2 regions of the Candidatus Synechococcus calcipolaris G9 genome follow, and region 1 is predicted to be linked to the other one. Evidence: predicted binding sites of a transcription regulator. Region 1 holds the regulator's gene; the other holds the start of a gene.

Region 1 (4,013 bases):
CGGCCGCTTCACATCCAAAAAGACCCCAGGAATACTCAAGCAGCCTTCTTGACCCAATTCCAACAAGGGACTGGCTTCGCGGATCACCGGGTTGATCATAATCAGGGGCGGATTGGCGGCTTCATCGGGGTGAAGATCAATGACTAAAAGCTGTTTATTAATCCCCACCTGGGGGGCGGCCAGGCCAATGCCATCGGCACTGTACATGGTTTGTAGCATATCCCGTACGGTTTGGCGGATACTGTCATTGACTTGGCTAATCCGTTTAGCGGGCTGGCGCAGTACCCGATCGCCGAGGACGTGAATTTTGAAGGGAGGTTTTTTAACTTTTTCTTTTTCAACGGAGAGAGTTGCAGAGATGGCCATGGCACTAATTGATTACTAAAAAAACTAACAGATACTCTTACTCTAACACTACATATCTGATATCCTTGGCATCCTTAGATGACATACCCTATCGGATGAAATACCCTTGGATCGTTGGATAGCAATGGGTTAGGAATAGTTGACCGGTTTATCCCACAGGTTCCTAGGATTGCTCAAGGGGCTTGATTTTGAGGCGATCGCCCACGGCAAGGCTAATTTCAGCGGCCCGACCACCCCGCAGTTCTAACACATGATCGATGATTTGATTCGGGCCGTAGGTGGGGCAGGGATCGTCATAACAGGGGGGGGCATTTTCAGCAATATCAATAACTTCCCCCTCATAGATAAAAATCAGATCCAAGGAAATAAGGCAATTTTTCATCCAGAAGCTTACCAATTGGGGCGGATCAAAGGGAAATAACATCCCCCGATTATCCGCTAATTCACTGCGATACATCAATCCTAGGGCTTGCTGGGCAGGAGTTTTGGCGACTTCCAGATCAATAACCGTCTCGCCAATGATCGCCTGGGCCGTAATCGGCAAAATTTGGGAAACCCCAGCGATCGCCACATTAGAATTTTGAGAATTTAGACTAGGTTGCTCAAGGGCTTGACAGCCGATAACCGTCAATGCCACCCCTAGGGCTAAAAAAAATGAGTAAATCTGCTTAACCTGCTTAAATTTAAGCTTCCCGGAGAACATACCCCACCCCTCGCACCGTATGGATCAATCGTTTTTCGCCATCGGGTTCAATTTTTAGCCGTAAATAACGGACATAAACCTCAATGACATTGGACTCCCCCAGGAAGTCATAGCCCCAGACATTCTCTAAAATCTTGTCTCGACTAAGAACTTGGCGGGGATGCTCCATTAAAAATTTCAGGAGTTCGTATTCCTTCATCGTTAAATCTATCAAGCGACCATTCCGCTCGGCCCGCCGCGTGGCTAAATCCAGAACCAGGGTCTCAAATCGCAGTTGTTCCCCACTTGGGGCCGTTGGTTTCAGGTAAAGCTGAACCATGTCTAAAAACTGTTGATCGCGGTAGGGCTTGAGGAGATAGTCATCGGCTCCGGCTTCTAAACAGTTCACCCGATCCTCTAGGCGATCGCTCTCCATGATTAACAGGAGTGGTAAGGTAATTTTTTCCTGACGGATTTTACGACACAGATCTAGGCCGCTCACGTTATCGGGGCGATGCTCCATGGCCAGGTCGTCCACAATCACTAGGGCCGGTTGCCATTCCTGGCAGGCCAACTGACAGTCCGCAAACGTTGCCGCCGTTACCGGGTCATACCCCGCCTGTTGTAGGTCTTGGCCAATTTGCTGGGCGAGGGCCGAGTCAGTCATGACCAATAAAATTCGCGGGGCGGCGATCGCAAAGGTAGGTTCCATAGGCTCAGAAAATCAGGCCACCTCTAACGTACCTTGACCTAGGGACGAAACGCACCCTAAACAAGTTTCCCATCTCAAAGAAGGGTAATCAGGGCATAATTCTGTCCTGAATCCTGGTCTGGATTAACCCTTAGGTGAACTGCTGACTGAGCATCAAGGGGTTATGAACCGTAATTTTTTTCTTCTGGATCGAAATCATATTTTGATCCCGTAATTCCCCTAGCAGCCGGGTAACGGTGACACGGGTTGAACCAATGGCCTCGGCGATCGCTTGGTGGGAGAGTTTCAAATCCACCGTGACCCCAGTTGCCCCCGGAATCCCAAAATCGCGGCAAAGAATCAGTAAAAAGCTGACGAGACGTGACCCCATATCTCGATGGGCCAGGGTTTCAATCATCATTTCCGTTTGTAAAATTCGGGAGGATAGACCCTGAATCATCAGCATCGGTAGGGTGGGATCCTCGTGCATGGCCTTTTCAACCTGCTCAATGGGCACGGAAAGCAATTCCGTCGGCGTAAAGGCAACCGCATGGTAAAAGCGATCGGAGCGAGTTCCCGTAGCCAGGGACAACACCCCAAAGACGCTATTTTCCCGTAAAAGCGCAACCGTAATCTCTTCCCCTGCCTCGTAGACCCGCGATAACTTCACCGCACCCTTCAGTAAGAAGTACACTTTCTCAGCCGGATCACCCGGGAAAAAGATGGTTTTACCCCGGTCAAAGACTTCCGTTGCGGTCGGGAACATCCCACTGGCCATCTGCCGAAAAATGGCGGCCAGCGGTTGATCGCTAGTAGTTACCATAGATTGGTTGACTATCCTGTGCCATAGGTTAAATGACTGTTAGTAAAGGCAAGGGAAGAGCATCCATCTAACCCTGCCATGGTGCATCTACTGTATGCTCAGACTCTGTAATCAGATTCTTGCCATTGGAGTTTTAGTTAAACGGATTGTGGCCCTGTATTTTGTATCTCATGATACACTTTATCGGTGTTAATGAGCCTAGGACGTAAACATAGATACAGTAATGGGCCAAAAAGGGGGAAACTGGCCAAGACCCCTAGCCCCTGGAAGCTGGGTTGTCGTCGAGCCAGATCATCCCCCAAAAGTAAGGGAAATAGTAGGGTCAGTAGACAAAAATACGATGCTCATTAGGTGAATAAAGCGGCGGGTCTGCCATTGATGCCAAAAATCAGCCCAATTGCCCTGGGTGACACCATAGCCCACCAACCCAACTGTTGCCAGTAGCAGCAGAATACCCGTACCGCGCCATTCCCATATCCGCAATCCCCAGTCTAGGGGGCCCTGAAACGTCGGATTAGGGCGACGAAGGGCTAGGTAGGGAATGAGGGCAAAGGCTCCCAACAAAAAGCCACCTGCGGCAAAGAGCCACCCAGGTAATTTTTGTCCGCGGCCATCCACTAGCACAACCGCCGTATAAATGAACGGCCAAATCCCCATCAGATTAAATAAGGCAATGACTAGGGGGTTAATGCCCTGCCAGGGGCCGCGGATCAGTCGCCCAATCAGATCCAAGGTATCGGGGTGATCCGGTGGAGCCAGGAAAAAACCATAGCCCATGAATGCCAACCAAAGGGTAAATAAACTAATTGTCTTGATCATGGCATGGGGGAACCTGTGGGGCGATATGTTCTATGGTATGTCGATTTTTCATCGTTGGCAGCCTGAATGTAAGGTCTTGGGTCTGTTGCCGCTTCTTTTTGTGATTGCGGCGATCGATCGCCTATCGGTGTTGGCGATCGCCCTGGGGGGAATGGCACTGGTGTATGGGGGTGCGGGTCTCTCGTGGCGGCGATGGTGGCAACGACTGGCGGTGCTGGCGGTATTTTTCCTAGGGCTAGGATTACTCCTGTTGTTTCAGGGGGGGGAAACCCCATGGTTGCGGTGGGGGGGACTGGTAATTTTTTGGGAGGGATTGCGGGCGGCTCTGGTTTTGGCGGGGCGGTTGATCACCCTTGCCACCCTTGCCATGGTGTTACTGGAAACGACCACATTTTCAGCATGGCTCCAGGTTTTACGTACCTTTGGCATCCCCCCCTTTCTGACGGATGTGTTGGTGTTGAGCTATCGATATATTTTTGAGTTGCGGCCGATGTTGGTGCGGATGCAGCAGTCCATGATGTTGCGGGGGTTTCGTCCCCATTGGCGGCGGTTGGGGCGCATTGCGGCCTTAATTGGCACTTTTTTAATTCGCAGTTACGATCGCTCTGAACAGGTCTATCGGGCCATGCGGT
Region 2 (4,013 bases), 330 kb from region 1:
CTCAATGACCGCTAAAGGGCCATCCTCGGGATCAATAAAATCGCCAACTCTTGTAATGAGATCAACAATGGTGCCATTTTCCGGGGCCCGCAGCGTTACGAGAACACCATTTACCACCGCATCCCGGCTGCGAACCACTGTCAGATGACGATGAAAAAAATCAGCCGTAAAGGCTAAAACCCCGATGCTGGCTGCCACGACAACCAAATTTGCCGCCACGGATCGCTTGACCCGTACTCGCTGCGGCTCAACACTGTTAGGTTCAAGGCGTTCTTGGGTTGTACTGGAAGTTGGCAGGTTTTTGGGTGAAGACATCGGCAGGGAATCGAGTTTTTGGGTTTTCACAATGTATAAACTCCTGACTTCATAGCCTAGGAAGATGACTGAGTAAGGAACCATCTATCTAGGACATTCGTCGCTTGCTTCCTATTTCGAGAATACCTGTGATTATTGTCACAGCACATCTGTATATTTACGGACATCGCGATCGCCTAGATAGATACATCTGCTCACAAGCGTGACTTAAAAGATCACACATAATGCTTGCCATGGGGTTTGCCGTGGCAGTCGTCAATCAAGGCCTAACTTTAACGCCCTGTGGTCATCCGCTTCAGAATATCCACAAAGCCCTTAACCTCATCCCGGAACATAAAGCCGGAGTAGGCTTCCATGCCATGTTCCCCTAAATCTAGGCCTTCCACCTCTTCCTCTGGGGAAACACGAATACCGATGGTGGAATTTAGGACAATCCAAACAATGGTACTAAACAGTACCGTAAAGCCACCAATGGCTAAAATACCCACGATTTGATACCAGAGTTGCTCAATGCCACCGCCGAGAAGTAACCCCCGCAAGGGGCCGGCCCCTTCACCGTAGAATCGACCGGGGCCATCGGCAAACAAACCCACCGCCAGGGTGCCCCAAACACCATTGACAAGGTGAACCGAAATGGCCCCCACGGGGTCATCAATTTTGAGACCATCAACAAAGATGACAGAGAAAACAATAATCACCCCGGCGATCGCCCCAATGAGGACGGAACTTTCGACACTAACGTAGGCACAGGGGGCCGTAATCGCCACGAGACCCGCCAGAACACCATTGATAATCATGGAGAGATCGGGTTTGGTGAAATAGAGGGTGGAAACCACCGTTGCCGTCACCGCACCAAAAGCGGCAGCCATATTGGTCGTCAGCGTAATGTGGGCGATCGCCATCGGATCCGCTTCCATGGTGGAGCCAGGATTAAAACCAAACCATCCCAGCCAAAGAATCAAACAACCGAGGGTGGCGATCGCAAAGTTATGGCCAGGAATCGCCATCGCCGAGCCATCTTCCATAAAGCGTCCCATCCGGGGCCCTAATAAGGCCGCCCCCATTAACGCCGCCCAGCCACCGACGGAATGCACCACCGTTGAGCCGGCAAAATCCCAAAAACCTAACTCAGCTAACCAGCCCCCACCCCAGACCCAATGCCCCGTCATCGGATAGGAAATACCAATCAAACACAAGCTAAAAAGGAAAAACGCATAAAACTTAATCCGCTCGGCCACGGCCCCAGAAACAATGGTGGCAGCGGTTCCGGCAAATACGAGCTGAAAGAAAAACTTGGCCGCAAGGGGCACAGCCGCCCAACTAATGGAGGTATAGACACCCACATAGTTATCGTCGGTGGCAGGGCTATTGTCAGCACCCGCCAGGAAAAAGCCACTGTAGCCCAAAAATCCATTCCCATCCCCAAACATGATGGCAAACCCGAGGATCCAAAAAGCAATGGAGGATAGGGCAAAGACAATCAGGTTTTTGGAGAGGAGATTGACGGCATTCTTGGAGCGGCAAAATCCCGTTTCCAGCATACAAAAGCCCGCATTCATAAAGAATACCAAGGCTCCGGCATAGAGAACCCATAGGGTGTTGAGGGCAACCTGTAAGTCCTCGGATATATCTTGAGCCGGGGCCTCTTGAGCAAGTACTGCCGTTCCCGACATCAACAAAATAATAGCCGCTAACCCGGCGATCGTTCGCAATCGCGGCGGTTGAGATAAAAAGCGTAGGGGAGAATACATGGGGGAACGATGATGACGGGGCACTATATCTTACCTCTTAAGCGTCTTGAGCCATCATCACAAAATCAGCTTAAAAAGATGTGTATCAATCACTACGAAACTAGAACCTAAGGCTGCCACCACCTACTGAAATAGCAATTACAAGGGAACCCAGGCTAAATTTATTCAAATATCACCTCCACACTCTTGCCCACACCACAAAAACTTTCGGCGGTTAATTCTTCAGGAACTTGATTAAAACTAACCTGAACTTCTAACTCATTTCGCACCAGATCCGGCGGCGGTACGGCCACATCTTCCCCAGCAACTACTTTCCCGGGGCCGCCACGAATAGAACGAACCTGCCCCGAAAATGAACGATTACTGCCATCTAAGAGGCGAATACTGGTGGGCTGACCCATCTCTAAACGGCTACTATCCCGCTCAGATACGAGGGCTGACACCCAACTATCTTGACAATCAATCACCTTGACAATCGGATCACCAGCGGCTAGGGCAATCCCTAGGGGGCCCGATTTATTGGCGATCGACCAAATCACACTCATCACGGGGATATTTATCGGGGCATACTGTTGCAGGGCAATTTGAGCATCAATATTTTCGATTTCCAGTTCCAGTTCTTTTATCAGAACCTCTGCCTCCTGCAACTCTAGTTCCAGGTCGATAATTTCTGTTTGCAAATCCAAAAGACGAATATCGGGAAAACTAAAGGTGCGGGCGGAGCTAAGTTGCAATCCTTCCCGGGAGGCGGCAAGGGCGGTCTGCTGTTGTTGGAGTTCCGCTTGCTTACTGGCCACAAATTCCTGGGCTTCTTTAGCCTTAGAGGCGGCCCCTTCTGCCAACTGGCGGGATACGGCCCCCGATTCCACTAAACTGGCATACCGTTCCGCATCAATTTCGGCAAAGGCGAGGTTTTCTTGGGCTTGACGCAGTTCCTTGAGGGTACGATTGGCGGCTTCTTGATGGTATCTAACCTCTAGGGCCAGTTGACTATTGGCCTGGGCCAGTAACACCGACTGCTGATTTTCGCGGCTGGCAATTTTACGGGCGATCCCTTGGCGTTGGGTTCGGGCCAAACTGAGGCGATTTTCTAAATTTTGGCGATCGGTTTCTAGCTCTGGATTGCGGATATTTTCAATCTGACCAATGGTTTGGCCTTCCATCACCCCTAAGCCGGGCTGCAAATCCATGAGGGTTAAGGTTCCCGGGATGGGGGCATAAAGATTGATCACGGTGGCATTAATATAGCCCACCCGACTCACCACATTGCGCCGCTGCCACCAAAGGGTATAAATAGCCAATCCAATTAAGCTAAGACCTAAGCCGACTCGAACCCAGCGAAAGGCCTGCCGTCGCAACTTTGCATCCTTGGGTTTAGTTGTTGTTAAAGACTCGGCGGGGGAAAGGGAAGATGAAGCGATCATACACAAAATTTAGGCACAACAGGATTTATAAGCTTCAAGGGTACAGGGATTTTAAATGTGCGTCAATTCAAAAAAAGCGTTTGTCCTACCTAATTTCACCCATTTCCGCTTAATTTCACTGTCCCCTTTTTCGAGACAAGGTCAACCTTAGCGTTGATCAATGGGCACATAGGTTTGACCATGATTGCCCGCGTAAATTTGGGTGGGACGATAGATGCGATTGGCTTCCAATTGTTCTTTCCAGTGGGCTAACCAACCCGCCACCCGGGCGATCGCAAACACGGGGGTAAATAAATCACTGGGAATGCCTAGGCGACGGTAAACCAAGCCAGAATAGAAATCAACATTGGGATAAATGCCCTTATGGCCCAGTTCATCACTGACCACCTTTTCCAGTTCTAGGGCAATATCGTAGTAGAGATCGCCACCAAACTTATCAAAGAGTTGCTCCGCCAGTTTTTGTAAAATCGTTGCTCGCGGATCCTTCACCTTGTAGACCCGGTGGCCAAAACCAGCAATCTTG

The links. Region 1 encodes NtcA, which controls nitrogen genes in cyanobacteria. Its sites were predicted from a motif close to GTANCNNNNGNTAC; they were not measured.
Region 2: a site for NtcA is predicted at 2,149-2,162, ahead of L3556_RS09725 (ammonium transporter). Genes of this name have one in related genera too.

What each region holds. Positions count from the first base shown of each region.
Region 1 is NZ_JAKKUT010000002.1:1,068,210-1,072,222, reverse strand. Features, by position in the region: gene def (peptide deformylase) at 1-360, opposite strand, end outside; gene L3556_RS08080 (DUF192 domain-containing protein) at 530-1,069, opposite strand; gene nblR (response regulator transcription factor NblR) at 1,050-1,760, opposite strand; gene ntcA (global nitrogen regulator NtcA) at 1,891-2,562, opposite strand; gene L3556_RS08065 (DUF2834 domain-containing protein) at 2,854-3,381, opposite strand; gene cbiQ (cobalt ECF transporter T component CbiQ) at 3,380-4,013, shown strand, end outside.
Region 2 is NZ_JAKKUT010000002.1:1,399,224-1,403,236, forward strand. Features, by position in the region: gene L3556_RS09720 (HlyD family secretion protein) at 1-345, opposite strand, end outside; gene L3556_RS09725 (ammonium transporter) at 588-2,066, opposite strand; gene L3556_RS09730 (HlyD family secretion protein) at 2,228-3,490, opposite strand; gene L3556_RS09735 (citrate synthase) at 3,638-4,013, opposite strand, start outside.